Regions from separate parts of the Agarivorans aestuarii genome, predicted to be linked through region 1. Evidence: predicted binding sites of a transcription regulator. Region 1 holds the regulator's gene; each other region holds the start of a gene.

Evidence for each region. The regulator LexA, encoded in region 1, represses DNA repair genes until DNA is damaged. The targets are predictions, from matches to a motif close to TACTGTATNNNNATACAGTA.
Region 2: the regulator LexA is predicted to act here: its motif matches at 1,177-1,196, upstream of recN (DNA repair protein RecN).
Region 3: the regulator LexA is predicted to act here: its motif matches at 5,568-5,587, upstream of imuA (translesion DNA synthesis-associated protein ImuA).

The regions. Positions count from the first base shown of each region.
Region 1 is NZ_AP023033.1:391,763-402,245, reverse strand. It holds gene K5609_RS01895 (SURF1 family protein) at 1-46, opposite strand, end outside; gene K5609_RS01890 (DUF2909 family protein) at 39-242, shown strand; gene K5609_RS01885 (cytochrome c oxidase subunit 3) at 239-1,114, opposite strand; gene K5609_RS01880 (cytochrome c oxidase assembly protein) at 1,098-1,676, opposite strand; gene ctaD (cytochrome c oxidase subunit I) at 1,678-3,270, opposite strand; gene coxB (cytochrome c oxidase subunit II) at 3,282-4,388, opposite strand; gene lexA (transcriptional repressor LexA) at 4,680-5,327, opposite strand; gene K5609_RS01860 (DUF1289 domain-containing protein) at 6,140-6,310, shown strand; gene K5609_RS01855 (DUF1254 domain-containing protein) at 6,565-7,560, opposite strand; gene K5609_RS01850 (homocysteine S-methyltransferase family protein) at 8,064-8,987, shown strand; gene K5609_RS01845 (aspartate/glutamate racemase family protein) at 9,083-9,958, opposite strand; gene K5609_RS01840 (NAD(P)-dependent oxidoreductase) at 10,303-10,483, shown strand, end outside.
Region 2 is NZ_AP023033.1:1,275,836-1,286,318, reverse strand. It holds gene K5609_RS05980 (glycoside hydrolase family 53 protein) at 1-1,080, shown strand, start outside; gene recN (DNA repair protein RecN) at 1,222-2,886, shown strand; gene K5609_RS05970 (outer membrane protein assembly factor BamE) at 2,963-3,322, shown strand; one part of gene K5609_RS05965 (IS3 family transposase) at 3,418-3,769, shown strand; one part of gene K5609_RS05965 (IS3 family transposase) at 3,769-4,646, shown strand; gene K5609_RS05960 (RnfH family protein) at 4,673-5,017, opposite strand; gene K5609_RS05955 (SRPBCC family protein) at 5,020-5,448, opposite strand; gene smpB (SsrA-binding protein SmpB) at 5,550-6,035, shown strand; RNA gene ssrA (transfer-messenger RNA) at 6,124-6,490, shown strand; gene K5609_RS05940 (CNNM domain-containing protein) at 6,689-7,738, shown strand; gene K5609_RS05935 (DUF2999 family protein) at 7,840-8,091, opposite strand; gene cynS (cyanase) at 8,261-8,710, opposite strand; gene K5609_RS05925 (bifunctional protein-serine/threonine kinase/phosphatase) at 8,755-10,476, opposite strand.
Region 3 is NZ_AP023033.1:2,566,516-2,576,998, forward strand. It holds gene purT (formate-dependent phosphoribosylglycinamide formyltransferase) at 1-787, shown strand, start outside; gene K5609_RS11940 (hypothetical protein) at 790-2,142, shown strand; gene K5609_RS11945 (bacterioferritin-associated ferredoxin) at 2,154-2,345, opposite strand; gene K5609_RS11950 (Nif3-like dinuclear metal center hexameric protein) at 2,418-3,170, opposite strand; gene K5609_RS11955 (DUF2517 family protein) at 3,237-3,440, opposite strand; gene K5609_RS11960 (DUF1853 family protein) at 3,577-4,389, shown strand; gene fbp (class 1 fructose-bisphosphatase) at 4,386-5,402, opposite strand; gene imuA (translesion DNA synthesis-associated protein ImuA) at 5,623-6,249, shown strand; gene K5609_RS11975 (Y-family DNA polymerase) at 6,277-7,659, shown strand; gene K5609_RS11980 (error-prone DNA polymerase) at 7,659-10,483, shown strand, end outside.

The DNA.
Region 1 (10,483 bases):
ACACTGTTTTTTTATCAGCCTGTTGAGAGAGCTTAGTTATGGTCATAAAACTGCTAATTACCGCGTTAATCCTGTTTGTGGTGGTGAACATGTTGTTTGCTTTACGGGTAATGCTAAAGGGCGGAGAAAAACCAATGACCCATTACTTGGGTAAACGCTTAGTTTTTAGCGTGTTGGTTATCCTATTGGTTTTACTCGCCATGGCCTTGGGCATTATTCAGCCCAACCCACGCCCTTACTAAAGCACATAGACAAAAATAAACAGACACAACCACACCACATCTACAAAGTGCCAATACCAACTCGATGCCATAAATGCAAAGTGACTCTTACCGGTAAAGTGGCCTTTTAGTACCCGCAAAAACATCACCGTAAGCATGATGGCGCCCAAAGTAACGTGTAAACCGTGAAAACCGGTGAGTAAGAAAAAGGTATTGCCATAAATGCCTGAATCAAGGCGCAAGCCTAATTCCTGATATGCATGAATATATTCTTCAATTTGGAAAAATAAGAAAGCAAAACCTAGCACCAAGGTAATGGCTAACCACATTTTAAGTGGCCCACGTTTATCTTTCTCTAAACTCACATGAGCAAAGTGCAAAGTCACTGACGAAATCACCAGTATTACAGTATTCAACAGTGGCAAGCCGAACCAGCCCATCGCTTGGGTTGTTGTACCGCCGGGCGTTTCAACTAGCGGCCACATGGCAGTAAACTCTGGCCATAACACCGCGCCAGTCATTTCATTATTACCAGCACCGCCCAACCAAGGCACAGCAATCATTCTGGCGTAGAATAACGCTCCGAAGAATGCACCAAAGAACATTACTTCAGAGAAAATAAACCAACTCATGCCTTGGCGAAAAGAGCGGTCCATTTGGGCACTATATAAGCCATCCATACTCTCCTGGATAACATTGCCAAACCAACCAAACATCATGGTAACAATTACCACAAAGCCACAAGACAATATCCATAGGCCGTAACTTTGTTCACTGCCCATTTGTTGAACAGAAAACCCAGCGCCCATTGCAATTAGGAATAAACCCACCGCGCCAACAATTGGCCATATACTTTGTGCGGGAACGTAATATTTCTCATAAGGCTGCGTCATTGCCCACCTCTCCATCGGCACTTACTTGTGCAGTTTCAGATTCAATCGGCTCGCCCTCTACAGCAAATAAGGTGTAAGCCAAGGTTAAGGTATTTATATCTTTAGGTAACTCAGGATCTACATAGAAGAACAATGGCATGTCTTGTTGCTGACCCGGAGCTAGGGTTTGCTGCTCAAAACAAAAGCAGCTGACTTTTTTTAGATGATTGGCCGCCAAACCAGGACTAACCGAAGGAACCGCCTGCACAGTGCCACGTTTGGGAGTAAGGTTACTGGCACTAAAATCAACCTGTAGAGTCTCACCTGGATGGACTTTTACTTGGTTAACCTTAGGGCCAAACTTCCAATTAAGCCCTTGCGGTACATAGCTAATAAACTCCACGGTTACGGTGCGCTGTTGGTCAGTAACAAGGCTTAATTCACTGGCTTCTGTAGCTGTTTTGCCGTTAATGCCGGTAACCTGACAAAACACGTCATAGAGCGGCACCAAGGCGTAACCAAAGCCGAACATAGCCACTACTACAAGCAGCAGCTTTGTGACTAAACGGCCATGGCCAAGCATATTATTTAATCTCCGGCGGTGTAGAGAAACTGTGGTAAGGCGCTGGCGATGGCAATGCATCCCATTCTAAGCCCTCTGCGCCTTCCCAAGGTTTAGCCGGAGCAGGTTCACCGCTTCGAATACACTTGATAACCATGTACAAGAAGATGAATTGAGACAAACCAAAGGCAAAGCCACCAATACTCACAATGGCGTTAACATCGGCAAACTGCAGGGCATAGTCTGGAATACGCCGTGGCATACCACCTAAGCCTAAAAAGTGCATAGGGAAGAACAGCACATTCACCGAGATAAGCGAACACCAAAAGTGCAACCTACCCAAACCTTCGTCGTACATGTTGCCAGTCCACTTGGGTAGCCAATAATAAGCAGCAGCCATAATCGAGAATACCGCGCCAGTTACCAATACATAATGGAAGTGCGCCACCACAAAATAAGTGTCGTGATATTGGAAGTCCACCGGCGTAATCGCCAGCATTAATCCCGAGAACCCACCTATGGTGAACAGCACAATAAAGGCCAGTGCGAATAACATCGGCGTTTCAAAGGTCATTGAACCGCGCCACATGGTGGCTACCCAGTTAAATACCTTCACCCCAGTAGGCACCGAGATCAGCATGGTACAAAACATGAAGAACAACTCAGCCGCAACAGGCATACCAGTAGTAAACATATGGTGCGCCCACACAATGAAGCTTAAACCAGCAATAGATGCAGTGGCGTAAACCATCGAGGCATAACCAAATAACCTTTTACGAGAGAAGGCTGGAACAATCGCCGAGATAATGCCGAATGACGGCAAAATCATAATGTAAACTTCGGGGTGGCCAAAGAACCAGAATATGTGCTGAAACAGTACAGGGTCTCCCCCGCCGGCGGCATCAAAAAACGACGTGCCAAAATACTTGTCTGTAAGCACCATGGTCACTGCACCCGCTAATACCGGCATCACAGCAATCAACAAAAATGCGGTAATAAACCAAGTCCACACAAATAGCGGTAACTTCATGTAAGTCATGCCGGGTGCACGTAAGTTCATAATGGTTACAATCACATTGATCGCCCCCATAATCGAACTGATGCCCATAATATGCACCGAGAATACAAACAAGGCAGTACTATCAGGGCTGTAGTTAGTAGAAAGCGGTGCGTAGAAAGTCCAACCAAAGTTGGGGCCACCGCCTTCCATAAATAACGAAGCTAACAGCATGGTGAAAGCAAAAGGTAGAATCCAGAAGCTCCAGTTATTCATCCGAGGTAAGGCCATATCTGGCGCGCCAATCATCATTGGAATCAGCCAGTTAGCCAATCCAGTAAAGGCTGGCATTACTGCACCAAACACCATAATAAGGCCATGCATGGTGGTCATTTGGTTAAAAAAGTTAGGTTCAACCAGCTGTAAGCCAGGTTGAAACAGTTCTGCGCGAATAACCATAGCCATTGCGCCACCGGTAATAAACATGGCAAAACTGAACCACAAATACATAGAGCCAATGTCTTTGTGGTTAGTGGTTAATACCCAACGCATAAGGCCGCGAGGGGCGCCGTGATGGTGCTCGTCATGGTCAGCATGAACGTCACTAATCGTGCTCATTATTTCTCTCCCTACTGCGCTGCGTTTTGCACGGCCACAACATCCTTGGCCTGCACTAAATCACCGGTATCATTACCCCAAGCATTGCGCTCGTAAGTAATTACAGCAGCCAGTTCTTTTAAACCTAGCTGTTTACCAAAGGCTTGCATTGCAGTGCCTGGTACCCCGTGTACAACCACTTCGATGTGTTTAGTTACATCCCCCACCGCAATTGGGCTGTCTTTAAGACCAGGGAATACACCCGGTAAACCTTCACCATTAACTTGGTGACAAGCCGCACAGCTTTTGTCGTAGACTTTTTTGCCCAGCGACATCAGCTCATCTTGTTCCATGGTCATAGCCACCAGCTCCAACTCTTGGGCTTTCTTAGCTAGATAAGCCGCTTCTTCTTCGGCTAACCAGGTATCGTAGTCGGCCTGAGTTTTAGCAATAACCACAATCGGCATAAAACCGTGGTCTTTACCACATAACTCAGCACACTGGCCGCGGTATATGCCGGGTTTATCAATGATGGTCCAAGCCTCATTAATAAAGCCTGGGTTGGCGTCTTTCTTAACTGCAAAATCAGGTACCCACCAGGAGTGGATAACATCTTCTGAAGTCATCAAGAACCGCACTTTTTTATCGATGGGCAATACCAGCGGACGGTCTACCTCAAGCAAGTAGTTTTTGCGTTTTTCCAGCTTGCCGTTAACTTCATCCATATCAGATGCCAGCACACTGTAGAATTCCAGTTCACGGTCAAAGTATTTGTAATGCCACTTCCACTGGGACCCTGTTACTTGAATGGTGATATCGGCATCGGAAGGATCTTCCATGGCCAACAGGGTTTTAGTGGCAGGAATCGCCATCCCTATCAAAATAATGAAAGGAACGATGGTCCAAATAATTTCTACTTTGGTACTTTCATGAAATTGAGCCGGCTTGGCCCCTTTAGACTTGCGATGATGAAAAATAGCCCAGAACATGGCGCCAAACACCAGCACCCCAATAGCACAACAAATATAAAAAATTGTCATGTGCAGGCCATAAACCTGCTCACTAATGGCGGTAACACCCGGACGTAAGTTGAATGACATTTCTTGCGCAAATACTTGCGACGAAAAGAATGTCAGCATTATTAGCTGAATCCATCGGCCCACAGCGCTCTCCTTTGCTAGTAGCCAACGACAACAACTCTCCAAACTAGGAAAGTAGCTGCAGAAAAAGGGAAATCCCCCACCCCAAAAGTAGTAGACAGCAACAGCTAAATACAAGCTACTGCTTATAAATTAACCCCTAAGTTAAAGAAATGTAAATATATTGTTGAGATTTTTATGGATAAACACGAAAGATGTGATGCTAACGACAAAAGCCCAAATCAGGCTGATTTGGGCTTAAAAAAGGCGGAACTTATTGCTATGTAAGGCTTACATCCAATCGGCAGTGCGAATAATGCCTACCGCTAAACCTTCAATTTCGATGCTTTGATATTCTAAATCAACTTCAATAGTAGAGAGTTCTTCATTCTCTGGATGCAGGTAAACCATTTTACCGTCGCGCTCAAAACGCTTAACCGTAACATCGTCTTCTAAACGCGCCACCACCACTTGGCCGTTGTGAACATCATTGGTTTTATGCACAGCCAGTAAATCACCATCCATTATGCCAATATCCTTCATGCTCATACCTTGCACCCGCAGCAAATAATCTGCATGCGGGTTAAACAGATTAGCATCTACCGCATAGTGCGACTCTACATGCTCTTGCGCCAAAATAGGCTCACCGGCAGCCACTTGGCCAATTAAAGGTAAACCCGGCTCTGCTTCCTCGGCCGCAGACTCATTGGCACTGGCGGGCAAGTACGCTTCACTTAAACGGATACCACGCGAAGCCCCCGGGATCATCTCAATAGCGCCCTTTTTAGCTAAAGCACGTAAGTGCTCTTCAGCCGCATTAGCTGAGCGAAAGCCCAACTCCTTGGCAATTTCTGCGCGAGTTGGCGGCATTCCGGTATCGGAAATATGGCGGCGAATAAGTTCAAAGACTTCGGTTTGACGAGGTGTTAAGGGCTTCATAATTTACCTGTAGGTTTATACAGCGCACTGTTAGTATATACAGCATAGATAATGAAGCAAGGCTTTATCTAAATCAGTGACTTATTTGTAGGATTCAGTTTCATTGGAATTCTTTCCGCTACTTTGAAACTACACCCGATATTTCGTGACACCAGTCACAAATAGATAGAATTCAGGATAAAAGAAAGATACGAAGAGTAAAGCTAACTCGCTATTGGACAAAACCGTTTCACACACTCTATAGCCAAGACCATGCTTTTCAATCCCATCATCTTCGCCGAGTAGCGCAAATGAACAAGGGAGCAGAGTTGAAGTCTGTTTGAGCGTAGCGAGTTACTTCAACTCCCTTGCGAATGCGCAACGGAGGATCTAAGAAGATGCAGGGCGAGTTTTCTTTTTGCTTCGTTTTTCTTTGCTCGTCAAAGAAAAATGACGTCGCCGCAGGCGAAAGCCTTTACTCTATAGTTAACACATAATGGGGCAAAACCTTGTTAGCCTATCGACTGGTATAACAAATCTCTGGACAAAAACTGAGTTAGAAAGGTTTTTTATAGCGCTACTTTTAACCGTAAAACATGACGCGAAAACATACGAAAAATTGAAATTTTCCGCTCGAACACGAACCAACTTTAAGCTGCTGAAATTAAAAGTGAAAACCCAAAAACATTCGCACCAGCTTTAAAATTTATTTCACTATTAAGTGAATTTCTAACACTAAATTTCGGTACTAAGCGGAATTTTTAGCGTTTTTGAGTTTGCTTAAACGGAAAACTAAACATGAACCCGCGTAATAACTACAACCGATTTTATAAATAATTTCACTCTTAAGCGGTCCTTACATATTTGATGTTTGTAATTTCTCCGGCCCCAAAGGTTGGTGCTTAGGTTGTGGACGGCCTCGCAAAGAGTGTCAAACGTGGAAGACCATGAAACCCTATGATGCCAATAAACTTCAGAAAAGCCTTGAAAAAAGAATGGTGTAAATTAAGGCTGAGGTTAAAGATAACGACTGAATAAAGCCACTTACATCTAATATAATGGCGATGTCATATCTCTCCATTTTTTTGTACTCCTTCAGACTAAATCGGGTACTTCAATTTGCAAATAAGCGAGTTAAAAACTAGCTTAAGGTAGTTAGACTTGGGAAAAGTTTATCGGAGGATCCGCTTGGAAGCTCGTTGCAAACTAAAAGGCCTGCGTGTGCAGACCCATATTATAAGTAACTAAATCAGATTACTTATTTGCTGGGCATGATGCCTTTACTGGGGTCGATGTTATCATCGGCGAGTTGGCTGCTTGGTGCATAGTGACGAACCAATACATTCCACTCTTGCCCTTCTTTAAGCCCGGTTAACGGAATGTTGTTTGCGCCGTATTTGTCTTCATCACAACCAAAATACACGCTGTAACTACCATCTGCATTTGGCTTAGCTACACCGCTGTTGGTGCTTGCGTCGTCATTAAACATAAAGCCATCATCGTTATAAACGGTGAATGACCAAAACCCTTTATTCTTAGGATCTTCAAAGGTCACCGAGTGACATTCGGTTGATTCAAAGTTAGCCGAGTACTGATATACATTGTCTTTAAAGGTGGCGCCGCCCCAGCCGTAAGCAGCCCCTTGAATTCGCTTTTCTGCAATAGTGTAATCATTAGTGCCAAACATTTTTTCTGAATCGCCAACGCCTTGTGCTGCTATCTCTTCTAGTATGCCTTTTTTCACCGGCTCTAATTTGGCTGCTAAAGTCGCTAAATCGTAGCCCGCAAAGATTGGGTAATCATCGCTAGAGGCAGCATCAATTACTAGCTTATCTTGCAACTTGTTAAGCTCTGCAATCTCTTGTTGATCGTGAATATTCGGTAAATACGCTCGCACCATAGCAAACATAAACTTGGTTGAATTTGGTACTTCTAGGGTTTCGTTGCCTTGGGTATATACCATATCGAAGGTTTGATGATTTTCATCAGTAAACTGCACCATAACAAAACGCTCACCGAAGTCAGGAAGGGTAATACTGGCTCCCTTCTCGGTATCTACAACCGCTGTTGAGTAGATCGTGTCACGGTTCATTCGAACAATAGGTTGATCTTCGGTTAACGGTGGTACACGAAAATGCCGCCAAGAATTTACACCATCCGTTGCTTTAGCTTCGGTTACTGCAAAATATTTAGATGTTTCAGCCACAATATAATTATCGCGAGTTACCTCTATTTGAGCCTTAGCAATGCTCAAATACTCAAAGTGGCTAAGGCAAGGGGGGCAACTATAAATTTGTTCATCATGTATGTTCTCTCAATGTTTGATAATAACTACAACTAAAACGTTTATTGCTTAAATTAGGCGTGTCGAACACTTTTTAAAATGCGCGTATGAAGCAAATGGTATTGCTCCTCTCGGTCCAAAATGATCATTTTGCGACTGGTCACTAAGATACGGTTTATATTTGCCGCTTTCATGCCAAGACTTAAGTGCTTGCTAGCCTTAAGAGTAGTTCATAAGCAGTGGGATGAATAAAGCCTATGCTGCTGCGTTTTTACAATCCACTTTAGCGCTAAAATGCCCTCCAGATGTTACTAGCCTTAAACGACTTCATAGAGCTTTGAACTTTTTCATTGAGCATGCTTAAAGGTAGAGCTAGCTTAATCAACATGAACAAATTTCATTATTTTGATATCGAATTTGAATTAGACTCACCATGATAGTTCGAACAGCTCACAGTGGTGGTATAAGAAGTTATGGGTAAACATGTAGTAGTGCTAGATGGTGGCATGGGCCGAGAGCTTAAAAGAATGGGCGCACCTTTTTCACAACCTTTATGGAGTGCTCAAGCACTGATTGAATCCCCTGCTTTAGTGCGCCAAGCCCATCAAAACTTTATTGATGCCGGCGCCGAGATAATTACCGTAAACAGCTACGCTTGTGTGCCTTTTCATCTAGGCCAAGAGCTATTTCAGCGCCAGGGTGCAATGCTTGCGCAACAAGCGGCTGAGATTGCAAACTCTGTAGCGAGAGATGCCCTTAGCAATACCCACCGCACCATTATTGTTGCCGGCGCTATCCCACCAGTATTAGGCAGTTACCGACCAGACTTGTTTGAGCCAAAACAAGCAATGAGTATTCTCGACGCCTTGGTAAGCGCCCAAGAACCCTATGTAGATATTTGGATTGCCGAAACCATTTCTAGCATCGAAGAGTTTACAGCTATTCAGCGCGCTCTTAAAAACAGCAACAAGAAAAAGTATTACTCCTTCACGCTGCAAGATGCTCCCGATGAACAGGTAAAACTTAGGTCTGGCGAGTTAGTCACAGAGGCAGTAAAACAAGTATGTGATGCTGGCGCAGACGGAATACTGTTTAACTGCTCTATTCCCGAGGTAATGGCAGAGGCGATTAAACAGACTAAAGTGCTAAGTGAAAAGCTTGGAAAAGCGCTAGAAATTGGTGCCTACGCCAATAGCTTTGGTCCAATTAAAGCGGGCCACAAAGCCAATAGCTCATTAAATCAAACTAAGGGTTTGTCGGCTGAAGAGTACCTGGAGTTTGTAAAGCAGTGGCAGCGACTTGGCGCCACTATCATAGGCGGTTGTTGTGGTATTCATCCAGAACACCTTCAAGCAATTAGCCACTGGAAACACGCTAAGAATAAAACGGCTTCGTAGCCGAACCCCATTCAAGTAATTAGTCTTGCTTAGCGCATTAGCAATAATGCACGCTTATTCAACCAAGAACCCGTTCTTGGTTGAATAACACAAGCTTAAACGCGAGCGCGGCTTAGCACATAATTTACAATATCTTGATTGTTATGAATCTCGCTAATTGCAGGAATCACCTCGGTCAAAGCACCTTGTTTTAAGGCTTGTTCTGCTTGTTGGTATATCTCAACTGCGCGTTCTGCCACCGCTTCCATTGGATCAATAAAATTTAAGTTAGGGAAGGCTTGCTCTAGTTGCTTTCTTACCAGAGGAAGCTCGGTACAACCTAATATAATTGTGTTTACCCCTTTTGCTACCAATGGTTCAATGGCTTTTGCTAGCAACTCAGCATTACGGTCAAACTCACCTGATTTAATGCCATTAGCTTGTCGCAGAGCTTGCCCAGCCGCACTTTTTTCACCGGTTACTTCCCCGTAAATAGCACTGTGAACATAATGCTCCTGGTCATAGGCTTGTGGTTTTACAAACACCAAATTTGCCTGCTCTAAGTAACGGTCATAAATACCAGAGTTATAGGTGCCGTTAGTACATAGGATGCCAACTATCGATTCTGGATCCTTATCTTTGATAAGCTGGGTGGTGGTTTGCAGCATATCGAGCAAGTACACTGGGCTATGCTTTTGCACTTCATCTCTAAAGTAGTGCGCTGTGTTACAAGTCATCACCGCAAATTGCACTCCGCAGTTTGCTAGCAACTTGGCTGACTTACTTAGCTCAGGAGCTGGGTCTTTCCCCCCTTCGTTAATCGCTTCTGAGCGATCTGGAATGTCTGAGTTTTTAACCACAATCATCGCCATGTGATCTTGGTCTTTTAATGCACCATGCTGCATTTCTGTTTTAGCCACGATATCTTGGAACAGAGCATCAGCTTCTGGTCCCATATTGCCAATAACGCCAAATCGAATGTCTTTCATCATTACCTCAAGTTCATAAATGAGGCATGAGCTTATGGCTGAGGGAGAATATTGGTGAATCAGCTTTGATGGATCAAACCCTCGGATCCTAGACAATAGGCCAACACTAAAGAGCTAAAAAGGGCTTGTTTAAGCCGCAGGAAAACGAGCAGGAAGAGAAAGCTAAGCGTTGTTGAGCTGTACGAAATATTTGCTTAGAAGAGTAATAAATCGTTTCTTTAGTACGATCAAAATCAAATAATTCATACTTTAAGACAAATTTAAGCTACTGCCCAATTGCTTAAAAAGTGACTGAGGTATATGCTTAGGCCCAATTAATAATACAATATGATTTACTGGAGTTGAATATGACAAAACCTGTCATCGGTTTCATCGGCCTTGGCCTTATGGGCGGCAACATGGTTGAAAACCTGCAAAAGCGCGGTTACCAACTAAATGTGATGGACTTAAACAAAGAGGCTGTTGCTACTTGTGTTGCTCGTGGTGCTAAAGAAGCTAGCTCAGCAAAAGAACTTGCCGCTGCAAGTG
Region 2 (10,483 bases), 880 kb from region 1:
GGAATGGATATCTCGATGCTGCCTGAGATTGAAGCGCTGGGAGGAAAGTACTACCAAAACAGTATCGAGCAAGATCTAGTGACTATCCTAAAAAACCATGGCGTAAATTCTATTCGCGCAAGATTATGGGTTGCCCCTAGCTCTAGTAACGGTGAACCATTTGGGGGTGGCAACAATGACCTTGCGCGCTCCATTGAGCTTGGCATACGTGCTCATCAAAACGATATGTCATTCCTGCTAGATATCCACTACAGCGATTTTTGGGCAGATCCTAAAAAACAAAGTAAACCCCAAGGCTGGGAAACCCTTACCTTTGATAACCTAAAACAGAAAGTATACGACTATACTGCCGAGATAATGCAAGCCCACCAAGCCGCAGGTGTTGTGCCAGACATGGTGCAAATTGGTAACGAATTAAATGGGGGAATGCTTTGGCCAGATGGAAAAAGCTGGGGACAAGATGGCAATGAGTTTGAGCGCTTATCGCAACTACTCAATGCAGGAATTCAAGCTGTACATGACAACAACAGTGGCAAAGATATTCAAATCATACTGCACCTCGCAGAAGCAGGTAACAACCAAACGTTTCGTTGGTGGTTTGATGAAATAAGTGAGCAAGGTGTCGACTTCGACATTATAGGCATGTCTTACTACCCGTGGTGGCATGGCCCGGTAGAACACGTAAGAACCAACATGGAAGATCTAATTGCTCGTTATAACAAGCCAGTGTTACTTGTTGAAACAGCCTTCCCTTTCACACATGAAAATGGCGACTCACTAGCCAACAGTTACTCAAGTGCAGATCCAATAGAAGGCTATCAAATAAACGTAAGTGGGCAAGCACAATTTCTAGTAGACATAATGTCGTTAGTTAACGAGCTTCCAAATAATATGGGCTTAGGCATCTACTACTGGGAGCCCGCGTGGCTACCTATTCAAGGGGCCACTTGGTCGACAAACGCAGGCATGGAATACAGCGGCGATCAATGGGGCCTAGGGAACTCATGGGAAAACCAAGCCCTGTTTGATTTTGAAGGCAATGCCTTACCCTCTTTAGAGGTTTTTAAACAGCAAGAGTAAGTGGTCAAATCTGTTCAAAGAAAAATGATACGCTGTATCTCTTCAAGGTTATACCGAACAACATTTAAGCTTTGGTACTTGCATGTTTAAAAATAGAACTATATATTTATACAGTTACTGTATAAATAGTCAGGTAAAGATATGCTCACTCAATTAAGCGTACAAAATTTTGCGATTGTTCGGTTTCTTGAACTCGACCTACACCAAGGTATGACCACCATCACTGGTGAAACTGGTGCTGGTAAATCTATTGCCATTGATGCGTTAGGCCTATGTTTAGGCAATCGCGCCGAAGCCTCAGTAGTTAGGCAAGGCGCAGATAAAGCCGAAATTAGTGCTCAATTTGATTTAAGCAATAACCAAGGTGCCCAGCTTTGGCTGCAACAAAATGAACTGCTAAGTGATGATGAGTGTATTCTGCGCCGAGTTATCACCAAAGAGGGACGCTCGAAAGCCTATATTAATGGAACAGCGGTACCCGCTGCGCAGTTAAAAAGCTTGGGCCAATACCTTGTCAGTATTCATGGCCAGCACGCCCATCAACTATTATTAAAGCCAAGTCAGCAGTTAAGCATTGTTGACCAATATGCAGCTCACCCTCAACTTATTCAAGACGTTAAACAAGCCTACCAAGCTTGGAAAAGCTTATGTAACGAGAAAGAGCTAGCAGAACAACAGCAAAATGAATTGGCTGCACAACGTCAGTTACTTGAATACCAAGTCAAAGAGTTAGATGAGTTCGCCCTACAGCCCGGTGAATACCAAACGATTGAGCAGCAGCATCAATGTTTGTCTCATAGCACCGAGCTACAACAATCAAGCTATCAACTTACTCAGCTACTTGGCCACGATGAGCAAGTAAACGTATTAGATATGCTAGGCCAAGCCTGCAAAACAACCAGCCAACTGCTCGAATTAGACCCTAAACTAGATGCAATCAATAACCTATTGCACGAAGCTCAAATCCAAGTAGAAGAAGCCACTCAGCAGTTAAGTAGTTACAGTGAGCAATTGGATTACGACCCAGAGTTATTTGCAGAATTAGAAGAGCGTTTAAGCCAAGCCTTAGAGCTTGCAAGGAAACACCAAACAAACCCAGAACAACTGCCAGAGCTGCATCAACAGTTACAACATCAACTAGAACAACTAAGCCAACAAACAGAACGCTTTGAACACCTTGCCGAAGATATTGATAAGGCATGGCAACTATATTTAGCTAAAGCCAACAAGCTGTCTAAAAGTCGTGAGCGCGCTGCTAATAGCTTAAGCAAACAAATCACCAAAGAAATTCATAAATTAAGCATGGCAAAAGCCCAGTGTGAGTTTTCTTTACAAAGTGATGAGCAATTTACCAACGCCAACGGTATTGACCGAATTGAACTGCTGGTGCGCACTAACCCAGGCCAACCTATGCAGGCCATCGAAAAGGTCGCATCCGGCGGCGAGCTCTCACGCATAGGCTTAGCGATTCAGGTAATTTGTTCTGCCAGTATCTTAACCCCAACGCTAATTTTTGATGAAGTGGATGTAGGCATTAGCGGCCCAACTGCTGCAGTAGTTGGCGGCATGTTGCGCCAGCTAGGTAAACAATGCCAAGTATTGTGTGTCACCCACTTACCGCAAGTTGCAGGCCACGGTCATCAACAAATGCTGGTAAGCAAACAGCAAAAGAAAAACGAAACGATAACAAACATGCAAGCCTTGGATACAGAACAGCGCATTGGAGAACTAGCCCGCTTGCTTGCAGGTGATGAAATTACCGCTTCGGCGCTAGCAAACGCGCAAGAATTATTGATTAAGGATTGAATTCTTAGCATTCCAAGCTTCTTTTTATGGCAAGGCTTAGTTATGATGCTTGCCTTAACAAGGAGCTTCGATTCACATGCGTTTTACTGCCAAAATTTTTGTTCTACTAGCCAGCATTGGCCTAAGTGGCTGTTCTGCCTTCGACTGGATGGTATATAAAATTGATATTCCACAAGGCAACTACATTGATGATGCCAAAGTAGAGCAGCTCCGCATTAACATGACTAAGGAGCAAGTGCGTTTTGTACTAGGTACTCCAATGTTAATTGACGCCTTCGATAAAGAACGTTGGTATTACTTATACAGCTATCAAAGTGGCAACGGTGATTTTGAAAAGCGCGACTTAGTGATCCAATTTGTGAATGACCACTTAGCCTTCATCGAAGGTGACTACGAAGTCAGCGAAGACTTTATGCAACCGCTCGACGCCGGTTAAACACAAAACATCAATAAAAAAGCCAGATTAATCATCTGGCTTTTTTATTTTAGCTGTCCCGTCCGGAAATAGGTTGACATAAAGAGGACTTCTTTATGACAACACCCATTAACTCAAGCCGTAAGCGCACACAACGAGATTACACCTTGGCCTTTAAATTAGGTGTCGTAGAGCGCGTCGAAAAAGGCGAAATGACTTACAAACAAGCTCAAGCCCGATTTGGCATTCAGGGTCGTTCAACAGTACTGGTTTGGCTCAGAAAACATGGTAGGCTTGATTGGTCAAAACCATTTCAGCATCCCCTTATGCCTAATTCAAAAGAAACGCCAGCCGAAACAATCAAGCGCCTTGAGCGTGAGTTAGCCGAAGAGAAGCTACGTAACCAAATCCTCAATGGTATGGTCGATATCATGGACAATGAATACGGAGCGGGCCTTAGAAAAAAGTACTTATCCGGTACATCTGGCAAGCGAAAACCGACAGCGAAATAAATCTAGCTGCTGCATGTCGCGCGGCGGGTATTTCACGGCAATCTATTTATCAGGCGGTCGCCCGAATGGAAAACCGTAGAGCGACGTTATCGGTCATCAAAGACTGGGTACAGTACTGGCGTAAATATATGCCGCGATTGGGTGTACGCAAGCTCTACGTGTTGATAAAGCCTAAACTCCTTGAGCACGACATTAAACTTGGACGAGATGGGCTCTTTACCTATTTGAGACGTGAGGGTTTGCTGGTTAAACCAAAGAGAAGCTTCACCAAAACGACATTCAGCAAGCACTGGATGAAGAAACATCCTAACCTGCTGAAAGAGGAAGGATTACATGATGCAGAGCATGTACTGGTTAGCGACATGACCTATCTTGAATCAGACCAAGGTGTGCACTATCTGTCGTTGGTGACCGATGCCGCTTCTCGTAAAATAGTCGGTCATCACTTGAGTGATGACATGAAAGCTGACAGCGTAGTGAAGGCCCTGAAAATGGCGGTTAAAGATAAGCGCTATATCGCTAACGCGGTACACCACTCAGACCGAGGCTCACAATACTGCTCGGCAGCTTATCAGGATGAACTGTTGATAAACCAAATTCGACCATCGATGACAGACGGTAATGATTGCTACCAAAATGCGTTGGCGGAAAGGATAAACGGAATACTGAAGCAGGAGTTTTTACTGTACCGATGTAAAACGCTTAAAGAAATGAAGATACTTGTAAAAGAATCGATAGCGATATACAACGCTATGAGGCCGCATCTGAGTTTAAATATGGAAACGCCCAATCAGGTGCACAATAGAAAAGGCAAGCTACTGGAGCTGGCCTAAAAATCGTCAACCTATCTTAGGACGGGTCAGCTATCTTTAGTTTTGGCTTTTGGCCTGCCGCCAGTTACCTTACTGGCTCGCCCCTCTGCTTTGGCCCGCTCGGCACGAATTTTTCGCAACTCTTTAGGGTCTGCTATCAATGGGCGATATATTTCAACTCTATCACCATCTCTTAATTCCTGAGCGAGTTTTGCTGCTCGGCTAAAAATGCCAACCGAGGCCTTCTCAGGCTCTATTTCAGGAAAATGCTGCACAATGCCAGATTGATGAATGGCCTCCAAAATACTGCAACCCTGCTCAACCTTTAGCGCCAACAATACTTGATGCTCTGGCAAGCCATAAACCACTTCTACATTTATTAGATCCGACACCGTTAATATACCTGCTTGGCCCGCTCAACAAAGGCTTGCACCATATTGCCGGCTAATTCATTAAATACACGGCCAAACGCCGCCGCTATTAGTTTGTTGCTAAACTCAAAATCTAAATCCAACATCACTTTACAAGCTTGCTCGTCCAAGGCCACAAAGTTCCATACCCCAGTTAACGATTTAAACGGACCGTCCACCAATTTCATTTGAATGGACTGATCTTCAGTAAGGGTGTTTTTAGTCACAAACTTATTTTTTATGCCTGCTTTGGCAACCCCAACTTCAGCTACCATGCTAGAAGTACTTTCTTCTAATATTTCACTATTCACACACCCAGGTAAAAACTCGGGATAAGCGTTTATATCATTAACTAATTGGTACATTTGCTTAGCGCTAAACATCACTAAGGCACTACGGTTTACTTGCGGCATGAACCCACTCTTTCATCAAATCTGCACACATTTTATCATTAGCTGAGCTAATCCGCACATTATCAGTTTTAAAGCCCCGCCGCATCGGTATAATAGCCGCCATGAGTAAGAAAAAATCAAAATCAAAAGCTGGTTCCAATACCATTGCGCTAAACAAAAAAGCGCGTCATGAATACCGTATCGAAGACAAATTTGAAGCGGGTATGGAACTACAAGGCTGGGAAGTAAAATCCATGCGAACCGGAAAGGTAAATATCGCCGAGAGCTACGTATACGTGCGCGACGGTGAAGCCTTTGTTTCTGGTTTAAACATTCAACCACTAATTTCAGCCTCAACCCATGTTGTGGCAGACCCAACACGCATTCGCAAACTGCTTCTTAATCGCCGAGAGCTAGATAAGCTTATTGGTGCGGTTGAGCGCCAAGGCTATACCATTGTTGCAACGGCTTTATACTGGAAAGGCTCTTGGGCCAAACTAGAAGTAGGCTTAGCCAAAGGTAAGAAAGACCAAGACAAGCGAGAAGATGAAAAAGATCGCGAATGGCAACGCACTAAAGACCGCGTAATGAAGCACAGCTTCAGATAGTTTTACCCTATTGGGTAAATAAGCAGCGTTTGAACAGCACTGTATATCCGCACGCCGTTGGCTTGTGTTACAATGTTTGAGAAATTCCGGGGCTGAATTGGATTCGACAGGATCAGGAAGGCTTGTGGAGCATGTCGTGGGGCGGTTTGCCACGTAAAAAGCCGCAAAAAAATAGTCGCAAACGACGAAAACTACGCACTAGCAGCTTAATAACCTGCTAGAGCACTTCTACCCTAGCTTCCGCTTGTAAGACGGGGAATCATAGAAGTTCAAACCCAAACAAGATAGCGAGGGATGCTTTGACTAGAGAGCTGAACCGCGAAATAGAATTCTGGTATGTTAGTAAGTGGCGTGTTTGTTCGCAGCTTGCTAACGAGAATAAAGACAAACTAAGCATGTAGCGCCATTGGTTAGAATGGTTTTGGACGCGGGTTCGAAACCCGCCAGCTCCACCAATTCTACAAACGAAGACACCTAAGGGTGTCTTTTTTTGTGCCTCATATTTACCATCCAAGTTATGTAAATCTAAATATTCTTCTGCCCTTTTGTTGATATAACTTGATAAACTGCGGCTAACGACAGCGGCAAAATTATTTGTGGCAGCGTTACTGCACGCCCAACAGTGTATTTGGGTTTATAAAATGGTGGATTAAGTGTTTCTTTTAGTAAGTTTTTTGTGTCTTGCTATTATTGTTTCATTTTTGTGTTCTGTGCTAGAGGCGGTGCTACTTAGCGTTTCTCCTAGCTATATTCAGCTGCAACAGCAGCAATATCCTAAAGTTGCAGAGCGGCTCGCCAAGTTAAAGGCGAGTATCGATAAGCCGCTGGCGGCGATTCTTACTCTAAATACTGTTGCTCACACTGCCGGTGCCGCTGGCGTGGGTGCACAAGTAGCCGAACTTTATGGCTCACAATACTTAGCCATTTCATCGGCAATTATGACGGTACTGGTATTGGTATTGTCTGAAATTGTGCCTAAAACCTTAGGAGTAACTTACTGGCGCCAGCTTGCGCCGTTTGCCTCTTGGTTGCTGCCTTTGATGATTAAAACGTTTTACCCTTTTGTGTGGTTAAGTGATCGCATCACTGCACGTATTGGTAAACAGCAAGAAGATTTTTCAAGCTTGCGTGACGAAATTAGTGCTTTAGCTGAATTGGGCCACCAGCAAGGTGTGATTGAGCAAGGCGAGTCGCAAGTATTACGTAATCTACTTCAACTAGAAAAGTTAAAGATAACTGAAGTGATGACCCCGCGCGCGGTAGTGCAGCGTGTTGAACTAAACAGCACCGTGGCAAGCTTTGTTGAAGAGCACTTAAGCCAGCCGTTTTCTCGTTTTCCGGTATACCAAGGTGAGCGCGACAACTTTGTCTCTTACGTGCATAAACAAGATGTTTTAGGCGCTGCTGCAAGCGGCAAAGGCGACACACAAATAAGTGATTACTCGCGTAAGTTGCTAATGCTGCCAGCTAGCGTAAGTGTTAGGCATGCTTATCAAAGCTTGTTACAGGCTCGAGAGCTTATTGCAGCGGTAGTGAACGAATACGGTGAAGTGCAAGGCTTACTTACCATGGAAGACATTATTGAAACCCTGTTAGGCCAAGAGATTACCGACGAAACTGATGCTATTGAAGACATGCAACGTTTAGCTCGCTTCCAGTGGTTACGCCGTTTACGCAGCAAAAACCAACGCTATAGTCGATAAGTTCTAACGAGCCTAGAAGCAAACGTAACTTTAAGTAAACAAAACTTTAAGCAAACAGCCAATCTTCAAGCGCTAAAATCGACGGTTTTAGCGCTTTTTTCTTATTTATTAAGCAGTTCTTTAGCTGCCTCTACTTTGGCAAAGTCTAAACCTAGTTCTTCTACTGCTTCTTTAATCAAAGCTGGGTTCTGCATCACCTGTCCCATCAGCAATTGCAATTGTTCTTGAGGCAAACCTAATTGGCTAATAGTTGCCATAGCAGCAAGGGGGTTTTGAGTAAGCACTTCAAAAAGCTCACTGGTTTGCTGGTCACTAATATTGTTCTCTCTCAACATGGCAAGAATTGGGTTCATCACATTACCTTTTATACTAAATAAAATTAGGCGACAGTTTAGCTTTGTAGGTATGGAATTGACCAGTACTCATAACAACAACTTTTTAGATTACGGGTCGAGTATCTCGCCATGTCGTTCATAAAAAAGCCAGCGTGGTGCTGGCTCTAATGCTTCATGAAGCTAGTGTTTAGTAGGTTTTGTAAGGTAAAAACTTACCCGACAACACTACGTTTACTCTATCACCTTTAGGATCGGCTTCACGCTTAATGTCCATCGAGAAATCAATAGCGCTCATAATGCCATCGCCAAACTCTTCGTGAATGAGCTCTTTAATGGTGCTGCCGTATACATTTACGACTTCATACCAACGGTAGATAAGCGGATCGGTTGGTACAGCGGTAGGCAGTGAGCCTTTATAAGGCACAATTTGTAACCACGCGATGGCTTCGTCACTTAGCTCAAAAATATCTCCCACGGTTTCAGCTTGGCTTTTATCAAAGGTCATTTGCCCTAAACACGCTGCAGTTGTCCACTCTTTAGATAAACCAATGGCACTGGCTACCTCGCTCCACTTAATGCCTTTTCTCACCTTGGTTGATACAATTTGTTGAGTTACTTCTTCTCTACTTGATATCATTTTTTGCTTCCTTCCTTTGATTGAAAAACGAAGCAACTCGGTGTTCACCTAAGTAATAGGTACACCACCATAGCTGCTAAAATTGCAGAGATCCCTTGCCATACCGCTACTGGATTGCGCTCTACCAATGGAGCGCGGGCCTTATTTAAAAAAGCCTTGTTGGGTTGGCGTAAATCACAGAGAAATTCGGTGATTTGTTCATAACGTTTTAAGGGGTTTATGTGCAGCGCTTTTTCTAGGGCATCATCAATCCAAGCTGGGATTTCGCTGTCACTGTCAATTACCGATTGATAGCGTAAGCGCTTTTGCGCTGCATGGCTTTTTGCACCCGCCACTTTAGTACCATATGGATAGCGGCCGCTTAGCATGTAGTAAGTAATTACTGCCAACGAAAACTGCTCTGCGCGGGTACTTCCGCCAATACCCAAAAATAACTCCGGCGCCGAATATAACGCAGTGCCTAACAAATGTTGCTGGGTAATGTCTTGAGTTTGCTCTGCAAGACCTGCGGCCCATACCGAGCCAAAGTCGATAATTTTAATGGTGCCAGAGCTATCAATCATAATGTTGTCTGGCTTAAGATCTTGATGAAGCATATCCATGCGATGAAAGGCACGTAGGCCTTTAGCAATTTGCTCTACAATTTCCCTCACCTTAGCGAGTTCTGGCTTGGGATTATCGGTAATCCATTGGGCTAAGGTTTGCCCTTCTATGTATTCAAATACCGTATAAAGGTAGTTACGTTGGCGCGGGTTGCGGCTCGCTTTTAAGACATAGGCACTGTTAATACGCCGCGCTATCCATTCTTCAGTATAAAAGCGCTCTAAATAATCGGGGTCGTCGCGCAAATCTACCGAAGGTGTTTTTAGTATCACTTGCTCGCCGCTTTGTTCATCCAATGCTAAAAACACGTGGCTTCGGCTACTGGCGTGAATTTGTCGAACAATGGTGTAGTTGTCTATGCTCATTCGAGCACTTAACTCTGGGGGAAAAGGTAAAGTCTCTATTTGCTCTTTAAGCTGCTGAGAGCTTTGTTCTGCTAGTTGCTCTACCTTTATAATTTGTAAGCTTAAGTTGTCATCGCTGCCTGCCTGATAGGCTTTATCAACAATTTGCGCTGCCGCTGCTTCTAAATCGTTGGCACATTGGGCAATAGTATTGTTGATAAGCTCTGCATCAACAAACTCGTACACACCATCGGTAGCTAACAAAAAAATATCGCCAGGGCTCACGGGCAGAGTGTGGTAATCAAACTCACAATATTCTTCAATACCCAGTGCACGGCTTAGGTAGCTTTTATTGTCATTCACCCATAGTCTGTGATCTTTAGTGAGTAACTCTAAGCCCTGCTGATTGAGGCGATACACTCGGGTATCACCAACATGAAAAATATGCGCCTTATTGCCTTTAATCACTAAAGCACTAAGCGTACAAACATAACCTTTGTCTTTGTCGTAATGGTAAGGGCTTTGTTGCGACTGGCTATATAACCAAGAGTTGGTGGCGTCTAAAACCTTTTCAGCAGCATGCTGAACTGACCAAGTCTCGGAGGTGCAGTAATAATCATCTAAAAAGCTTTTTACTGCGGTTTCACTGGCTATTTGACTCACTTCGCTGCTGCTTATGCCGTCGGCCATCACAGCAGCAAAGCCTTTATGATTAAGTAGAGAGCCACGCGGAGTATAGCTTCCATAACTGTCTTGATTAATGTCTTTGCGACCTTTATCAGAACACTGACCGATGGAGATACTCAGCTGGCTCGTCATCTACTGT
Region 3 (10,483 bases), 2.2 Mb from region 1:
TCAATTTGCCGATAGTTTCGAAGAGTGCCAACAAGCCGTTGCCAATGTAGGTTTGCCTTGTGTACTTAAACCGGTAATGAGTTCTTCGGGCAAAGGGCAATCAACACTGCGCAATAGCGATCAAGTGACCGCTGCATGGGACTACTCACAAGAAGGCGGGCGTACCGGCGCTGGGCGCATTATTGTTGAAGGTTTTGTTGATTTTGATTACGAAATCACTTTGCTTACCGTTAGCGCCATCGATGGCATTCACTTTTGTGCGCCGATTGGTCATAGACAAGAAGATGGTGATTATCGTGAATCTTGGCAACCACAAGCCATGTCACAGCTTGCCTTAGCTAAGTCACAAGATATCGCTAAGAAAATCGTTAGTGAGTTAGGTGGTTACGGTCTATTTGGTGTAGAGCTGTTTATTAAAGGCGATGAGGTTTACTTTAGTGAAGTCTCTCCACGCCCTCACGATACCGGTATGGTAACTTTGATTTCTCAAGATCACTCGGAGTTTGCCTTACATGCTAAAGCTATTCTAGGTTTACCCATCAAACAGATCCATCAATTTGGTGCGAGTGCCTCTGCTGTGATCATGGGCGACGGACAGTCAAAAGACATTCGCTTTAGCGGCTTAGCCGAAGCACTAGATGCTAACGATAGCCAACTGCGTTTATTCTCTAAACCTGACATTAATGGGCAGCGCCGTTTAGGGGTAGCCTTAAATCGCAGCGAATCCATTGATCAAGCCGTTAGCAATGCCAAGCAAGTTGCTTCCAAGGTTAAGGTAATTTACTAATAATGACAGCGGGGTCGTTTTCGCTAAATGACGAAGAACTGGCGCTATTATTAGCGCCCAGTGCGGCCCCGACTTCCTCTAAATTGCTACGTGTTCTGTGGTTTCAGCAAGCGCCTAGCCACAGCAGCCATCCCATAGAGCATATTGTGACTCAGCAAGTCGATGAGCTGCAATTACAGCTTCAGCAATCTAATGAATTTGATGCGATTGTTTTAAACTGCGCCAAACTCAATAGCCAAGAGTTAGCGCTGTTAGCCGATTTGCTAGAAGAACAGTCTCAAATTTCGGTATTTTTGGTAGGTGAAATGCCCAACATGGCATTTGATTTACCCGACTTCATCTACTGCTATGGCCAGCAGGAATTAGACGAACAGTTCGCTCATTGGGGCGACACCATCAACCGGCAATACCAACAGTGGGCTGGCAGCAAATACGTCTACTTATATAACCCCCGGCCAGGCGAGCAACTGCAACTACAGATGCATAAATTTGGCTTTAGCTTTTGTGAGCACTGGCAACCACAGCAGCAAAATGTGACCCAGCACCTCCAGCAAGCAAACTTAGTAATGCTAGTGGTCTTCGACGATGACCCACATATAATTGATGCCCTAGAACGCCTTGCTGCTATTTTGCATCGACCAGGCTTAATTCTGGTTTTTCAAGAACAATCCAAGCTAAAAAACAGCATTATTTTGCTGGCAAAGCATTATGGGTTAAACCTATATACTTCAGTCTCTATCGAGCAATTCAAACCGCAACTTGCCTACTTAAGCCGTCAGTTTTTTCGCTTATACCGACACAAGCTTAATCAGCAGAGTGATGCCACTAAACATAGCCAATACCTGATTCATGCCACTACTGACAATAGCCTAATAGGTTATTGGGATTGGCCAACAAGCATTGAACAAGACCAACAATTTAACGCCCCGGTTAATGCAGTGTATTGGCACCACTTCAAGCAAGAGCTTAGCAAACAGAGTTTGTCGCTTACTCAAATAGCCGATCATTACTCGGAAATGATGTTGGTGTTTAGTCCAGAACTACCCATGGAAAACCTCACTAGCTTAGTACGTATTAAACAACAAAACGTGCAGCTAGCTTGGCAACCTAATCTAGTCGCCCAACTTAAAAACCATCCTACTGTATTGGACTTAATTGACGTATTGGTGATTTCTTTGGATATGTGGATCTTACTCAATGTGAATAATGACAATCGTGGATTTTGGCAAGCGGTAAAACAACGCTGTCAGGAACAACAGGTGGGGTTGGCAATACTAGGTGTTCAGCCAGAACTTATTCAATATTGGCGGGATAAGGGCTTTGATTTATTGATTCACCGAGATGAAGCGGAGTAAGTAGCCTGCGCTTAGGCTACTTCGTAGTACTTAGGTGTAATAGATAATTCTTTATCAATGATGGTCTTTGCCATTCTGGCACATTTTCCACATTCAGAAGCAACGCCATTTTTTTTACGTACATCGGCTAAGTTTTCACAGCCTTGCTGCACTGCTTCTTTAATTTGCTTATCAGTAATGCCGTGGCATAAACATACAAACATTGCTTCACCTCATCAATCACAATAAAGCAATTATATTGCGAACCATTATCATTCGCAATACCTTTTTTAAGCTTATACCGGATTATCTACATCAATAAAGGTAACATCTAGGTCGTGGGTTTCAGCCAACCACTCTCCTAGTGCCTGCGCGCCGTAACGTTCGGTAGCGTGGTGGCCAGCGGCAAAGTAATCAATGCCCATCTCACGCGCAGTGTGTACGGTGTTCTCAGAGATTTCGCCACTAATAAATGCATCTAAGCCCTGCTCAGCTGCTAAACCAAGATAGGATTGACCACCACCAGTGCAAATACCCACTTTTTGAATATTGTGCCCATTGGCAATGTGCAAAGGTTTGCGCTGCAATACTTGCTCTATGCGTAGAGCAAACTCTTCACCCGAAATAGGCTCTTCTAATTTACCTACCATTGCTACGCTGCGCGGATCCCACGCTTCCAGACCGCGCTTTAAAGTAATGCCAAGGCGCTTAGCAAGCTGTGCATTATTGCCAAGCTCAGGGTGTACATCTAAGGGTAAGTGGTAGCCATAAAGGTTAATATCGTGGTTTAACAAGGCTTGCAGGCGACGACGCTTCATACCGGTAACCACTGCAGCTTCGTTTTTCCAAAAAAAGCCGTGATGAACCAAGATAGCGTCGGCTTTATGCTCAATGGCTTGGTCAATTAAAGCTTGGCAAGCAGTAACACCAGTAACAACTCGCTTAACCTCTGCGCGACCTTCTACTTGTAAGCCATTGGGACAGTAGTCTTTAAACTTAAAGCTTTCTAAGTGCTGGTTTAATATGTTTTCTAATCGGGTATTTTTCATTACATTAACTCACAATGGTTTGGCACATTGTAAGTAGCAGACCCAGCTTTAAACAAGCCTTATAGATTAGAACAAAACAAACTGGTTAATTTTGTCAGCTTGCTGCATCCAACTTGGACGATCATTGCGCTTAATCCACTGGCGGTGTAACGCGCTATAGAAAGGCGCTCTTAGGCCAGCAAGGGCAACAAAAGGGAAAGAAACCAAACCCACTAAAAATAGTGCGATACGACGAACGATGATAATGCTGGTAGAAAATTGCTTACTCATTTCGAACACCTCAACTGGTTAGACCACCAAATAGTAGCCAACATTTGGTAATAAAACTACAAAAACCGGTAAAATAGTCGAAATAAAAAGCATAACCTTTAAATAAGTGTAAATTAATAACAAAAGGATAACATTTGTGAATAGGCAAGCTTGGCAGAATGATTTGAATTGGTGCCTAAATGCTCCAGCCTTATTGCCCCATGCCCTACCCTTTGCTATTAATCAGGCTTGGCAAGAGTCTTGGTACACAGTGCTTCATTCTCAACTTGGCCAAATTCCAGAGTCACAGGCGCACTCGCGGCTGGGTTTGTATTTTGAGCAATTATGGCGAGCCTTAATTAAGGCTCATCCAGATTGGCAATTACTGGCAGATAATGTGGCGGTACAACAAGATGGTCGTACCCAAGGTGCTATCGACTTTTTACTGGTGAACCATCAGCAGCAACAGTTAGAGCATTGGGAGCTAGCAATAAAGTTTTACTTAGCCCGCTGCGCCAGCCCCAGTATCTATGACTATCTAGGCCCAAATCAGCAAGACCGGCTCAGTAACAAACTCTGTAAGCTGCTGCTTAAGCAAATCCCTTTAGGTCGCCATCCACAGATCCAAGCTTTAGCCAAAGACTACCTAGGCTATTCATTTAAACAACGGATTTTGCTGCCAGGGTATTTGTTTCAACTAGGTAGTGCTAGCCATTCTACTCCCCAGCATTGCCATTGGTATACGCTACAACAATGGCAAAATATGCAAACTCACGGCTGGTTTGAGCTCACCAAGCAACAATGGATAAACCCTAAAGGCCACGCCCTAGAAAAGGCCGATAAGTTATTAGACTTAGCAAGAGGCCCCCTGCAGTTGTATTTACCACAGCAAGCTAAGCAACCCGAACAGCGCATATTTGTTTGCCCTAACGACTGGCTCGTCAGGGCAAACAAAGTGACTAAGCCTTAGTCGCTGCGCTCGTTCGAGGAGTACTCGCGCATCATGCCTTCAACGGTTTCTACCATATGGGTACTGCCACAGAAGAAGGGGATCCGCTGATGCAGCTCTTCTGGTTCAATATCCATAATACGGGTAAATCCGTCACTCGCTTTACCACCGGCCTGTTCAATTAAAAAGGCCATAGGGTTACATTCATACAGCAAACGTAACTTACCTTTAGGTGCAGAGGCGGTTGAAGGGTAAATATAGATACCGCCTTTAAGCAGATTCCGGTGGAAATCTGATACTAACGAGCCAATATAACGAGAGGTGTAAGGTCGATTAGTTTCCGGCTCAATTTCTTGGCAGTACTTTAAGTACTTTTTCACCCCAGTTGGAAACTTAAGGTAATTACCTTCGTTAATCGAATAAATTACCCCGTCATCAGGAATCGTCATATTCTCGTGCGAGAGATAAAACACCCCCAAAGATGGATCACAGGTAAAACCATGTACGCCATGCCCCGTGGTATACACCAACATGGTTGACGATCCATATACCACGTATCCTGCTGCCACTTGGCGATAACCAGGCTGCAAAAAGTCTTCTAATACCGCAGGGGTACCACAAGGACTAATACGTTTGTAAATGGAGAAAATGGTTCCCACCGACACATTCACATCAATGTTTGATGAACCATCTAAAGGGTCCATTAACACCACATATTTACTGTCGATGGAGCGAGCACTGTCAAAACTCACAAACTCATCTTCTTCTTCCGAGGCTACACCACACACCTCACCGCGCGCTTCAAGCGCGGCTTTAAACTTTTCGTTCGCATATAAATCTAGCTTTTGTTGCACTTCTCCTTGCACATTTTCTACGCCAGTAGCACCGATAATATCAACTAGCCCTGCTTTGTTGATCTCACGGTTAACCACTTTAGCGGCTAAACGAATAGCCCCTAATAGCTGAGTAAGCTCCCCTGTGGCGTCGGGAAACTGGTGTTGTTTTTCTATTATGTATTCACCAAGAGTTATCATTTTAATCCCTATTCATTAGCACGCTTCCTATGAAAACCTTTTCAGTCTTCAATGTTATTTTGCAAGTATTTACGAAAAATTACTAGCGCTTCAAGCTAATTGTCATACATATAAAGCAAAAAAACATTTGCAAAATTATTGAACAGGTAATACTGTATATGCATACACTGTATAAATACACAGTTAAACATCGACATTGACTTAAAGCATGGAGCGAACAATGGCACAACAAATTGAACAACTGCTACAAAGCAACAAGGTATGGCAAGGCAGCCAATGGCAACACAGTCATCTTGACGTTCATGCAAGTGGCTTTGAGCAACTCGACCAGCAACTACCTAACCATGGTTGGCCACAAGGTGGGATCACCGAAGTGCTTTACGAACAGCATGGTATTGGAGAGCTGCAATTGTTGTTGCCCGCCCTGGCTAAGCTTAGCCAACAATCGCGTTGGATTATTTGGGTGGCTCCGCCTTTTATGCCCAATGCTCCAGCATTACAGCAGCATGGCGTAGACATTAGTAAGGTAATCGTGATTAGGCCTGAGCAATGTAGTGATGCACTGTGGACCATTGAGCAAGCGCTTAAAAGTGGTTCTTGTAGCGCAGTATTAGGCTGGTTAAATGGCTTAGATTTAAAAGCGAGTCGCCGCTTGCAATTAGCCGCTGAACAAGGCGATTGCTTAAGTTACCTGTTTAGACCGCTACAGCAACAACAACAAAGCTCTAGCGCCAGTGTACGAATGGCCTTACACCCTAGTAAGTCACCAGACCAAATTAACTACCATCTGCTAAAGCGCCGTGGTGGAGCTCCACTGTATGAGCAACACATTCCACGGCTTAATTAACGCCGATGCTTTTTACACAAGTACAACATGTATTGGATTTACCTTGATTTCCCTCAGCTCGCGTTGGATTTATTGCAACGCGATCACCCAAGCCAACAAGCTTTAGCGATCCATCACAACAAGCAAATCATTCAACTTAACCAAGTAGCACATCACTTAGGGGTTTATTTAGGTTGCTCGCTTAATACCGCTTACCAATTAGCACCACAGCTCTGTTTATATCAACAAAGTGATTTATCTTGTGATGCCTACTTTGACGCCTTAGCCCAGCAAGCTTTGCACTACTCGGCGCAAGTTGCAGTACATCCAGATAACGGGCTGTATATTAGCGGTGTCGGTATGCGTAATATTTACCCTAAGCCAGAACAACATGTCACCAAGCTAGTAACACACTACCAACACCAGCAGCTGAGCTTTCGTATTGCTCACGCCCCCAGTGCTATGGCCGCGCGCTGGTTAGCCCGCTCTCAAGATATTAAACAAGTAAACTCTGGCCTTAAGCATCTCGCCGACTTACCACTTAGCGCTAGCGATCTACCTTCCTCTTTAGTAACTAGCCTGCAAGCTATGGGTTTATACACCCTTAAGCAGCTTAGTAGCCTGCCGCGGCCAGAGCTGCGCAAGCGCTTGGGAGAAGACAGTTTAAATTTACTTGATCAGGCTAATGGGCAACAAAGTACTCCACTCACTTTTATTAAGCCCCAAGCACGCTATCAACAAAGTTTTCCGCTATTAGCCGAGACACACACTATTCAGGGCTTAATGTTTTCACTAAAACAGGCTTGTCAGCATCTACAGCAATGGCTTAGGCAACGTCAGTTTTGCAGCAATATCTTGGTGCTTACACTAAATTTTCGCCATAAACCCAGTGAGATCATCACCGTAAAAAGTGCCCGCTTATTACAAACCAGTCACGATTGGTTGGCTTTATTTCGTTTAAAGCTAGAATCGATTCGTTTGAGCGCAGCGGTGATTGAATTTAATTTAGAGTGTCAGGCCCTGTATCCGCTTGGCCATGAAGTCTCCGGTCTCTTCGAGCCACAGCAATCGGCTTGCGACAATTTATTATTTGATCAACTAAGCGTACGTTTAGGCGAACATGCTATTAGCCGCTTAAGCTGCCAAGCTGATTTTCGCCCCGAATACGCCAGCCAATACCAGCCTTTATCGCAACACGAAGCGCTTAGCTACCCTAAAAAATTTGCTCGCCCTTGTTGGCTACTACCACAATTAAAGCCGATTAATATTCAGCATTACACCATACTCTCTGAGCCAGAGCGCATTGCCAGCGGTTGGTGGGATGAACAAAGCGTTAATCGTGATTACTACATGGCACAAAGCCCTGATCAGGGTTTGGCATGGGTATGCCAAGAGAATCGTCAGTGGTACTTACACGGCTGGTTTGCCTAATGAATAACACTCCCTTTGCTGAACTTAATGCTCAAAGCAATTTTAGCTTTCTATACGGTGCTTCTCATCCTGAAGAATTGGTAGAGCAAGCGCAGCGTTACGGCTATCAAGCCATTGCCATTGCTGATGAATGCTCATTAAGTGGAGTTGTTCGAGCTCATCAAGCCGCCGAACCATTAGCCATTAAGCTTATTGTGGGTAGCCAATTTACCACCGAAGAACAATGCCAAATAGTACTGTTAGCTAAAAACCTCAAAGGCTATCAGCAGCTGTGTCGCTTTATTACTCAAGCCAGAAAATACAGTAAAAAAGGCAGCTATAAAGTAAAGCTAGAGCAGTTCGATCAGCAGCTTGATCAATGTTTAGTCTTGGTTAAAGCAAGCCCTACCTTAACTACCAAACAGCTTAAGCAGCTACAGCAACAACTCCCCCAACCTTTGTATCTACTACTGCACAACGATTTGTCCCAGCCAGCTAAGATATTAAATGCCTACCGGCAACTGGCTAAACAACAAGATATAGCCTGCGTGGCCGCGATTAATCCACGCATGCACTTGGCTAATAGAAAGCGCTTAGCCGACATTCTTGATGCCATTCGCCAACACAGCACTGTGCAGCAAGCGGGTTTTTTATTAAGCAGTAATGCCGAACGTCGCCTATTACAGTGGCCACATTTGCAACAGCGTTATTTTAGTCAGGAGATCGCCCTTAGCTGTGAGCTTGCTGCCCAATGCAGTTTTAGCCTTAACGAGATCCGCTATCAATATCCCAAAGACAATGTACCGCCTGGTTACACAGGCCAGCAATACTTACGAGAATTGGTTGAAGCTGGCATACAGCAGCGCTTTGGTGAACAATTCACGCCCACCTTACGCCAGCAAATAGAGCACGAATTAAGGCTGATTAGCGAACTTAACTACGAACACTATTTTCTTACTATTTACGATATTGTGGCTTACGCCCGCCAGCAAAAAATCCTCTGCCAAGGCCGCGGCTCGGCGGCCAATTCAGTGGTGTGTTATTGCTTAAATATTACCGAGGTAAACCCCACTCAAGTGGGCTTGTTGTTTGAGCGTTTCATCTCTAAAGAACGCAATGAGCCGCCGGATATTGATGTTGACTTTGAACACCAGCGTCGCGAAGAAGTGATTCAATATATCTATCAAAAATATGGCCGAGATCGAGCAGCCTTAGCCGCTAGCATTGTTACCTATCGCACCCGAAGTGCCATTAACGAAATAGGTAAAGCCTTAGCCATTCCCGCGCATATTCTGCATGGTCTTAATCATAATATTGATTGGCGCGATGGCAGCAGTTCAACCAGCCACAAAATTGTTCAAGCTGGCTTATTGCCAGAAGCCAAAGCCCATAGCTTTGCCCAATTAGTTGAGCAGCTACGAGGCTTTCCCCGCCACTTATCGCAACATGTAGGTGGTTTTGTGATTGCTCAAGACAAACTCTGTGATTTAGTACCGATAGAAAATGCCGCCATGGCCGATCGCACCATCATTCAGTGGGATAAAGATGATTTAGAAGCACTGCATTTAATGAAAGTGGATGTACTAGCCTTAGGCATGTTAAGTGCCATTCGCCGCTGCTTAAGCAGCTTAAGCCAGCGAGAACAACGCACTATAAGCCTTAGCGATATTCCACAGGATGATAGCGCCACTTATGACATGTTATGCCAAGGTGACAGCGTAGGCATTTTTCAGGTTGAGTCGCGCGCGCAAATGAGCATGTTACCGCGACTAAAACCGCGCAACTACTATGATTTAGTGATAGAAGTGGCGATTGTACGCCCGGGGCCAATTCAAGGCGATATGGTGCACCCATATTTACGCCGGCGTAATGGCGAAGAGCCAGTAGACTACCCTAGCCCAGAAGTAGAAGCCGTACTCGCGCGCACCCTTGGGGTACCGATTTTTCAAGAACAAGTAATTAAGCTGGCCATGGTAGCAGCGGGTTTTAGCGGCGGAGAAGCCGATCAACTGCGCCGCGCGATGGCCACCTGGAAGCGCGGCAAACTAGCCTACTTTCGCGACAAGCTAATTAACGGCATGCAACAACGAGGTTATCCTAGCGAATTTGCCGAGCGCTTATTCTCGCAAATTCAAGGCTTTGGCGAGTACGGTTTTCCCGAGTCTCACTCGGCCAGTTTTGCCTTGTTAGTGTACATTTCCTCTTGGCTTAAATGTCATGAGCCAGCGGCATTTTGCTGCGCCCTGCTCAATAGCCAGCCAATGGGTTTTTACAGCCCCAGCCAACTCATTCAAGACATACAGCGCCACGGGGTGAACATTCTTCCCATCGACATCAACCAAAGCGATTGGGAACATAGCCTTGACTACAGCCAAGCTCCTAAAGGCGCGATTAGGCTGGGTTTAAAGCAAGTAAAAGGTTTAAACAAACAAAAATTTACTCGCTTGCTAGCTGGTCGCCCCAAGCAGGGTTTTAGCCAGCTTAGTGAACTCACCCAACAGCTCGATAAAACCAGTTTAGAATCACTGGCCACTGCCGACGCCTTTGCTTGTTTAGCCGGGCATCGCCACCAAACTCGCTGGCAGATGAGTGGCACCGAAGCCCCCTTACCTCTGTTTGATATGCCAGAAGAAGCAGCGGTCAACTTAAGTGCACCTAGCGAGGTTGAAGACATTCGCCAAGACTACCTAGCTACACGAGTAAGTTTACGCCGTCACCCTCTGCACTTATTGCGTGAACACCAGGCACTAAAAAATTGTTACTCGCAGGCGCAATTGCATCAGTGCAAACACGGTCAGTTAGTAAAGGTGGCAGGTTTAGTAGTTGGTCGGCAACGACCGGGTTC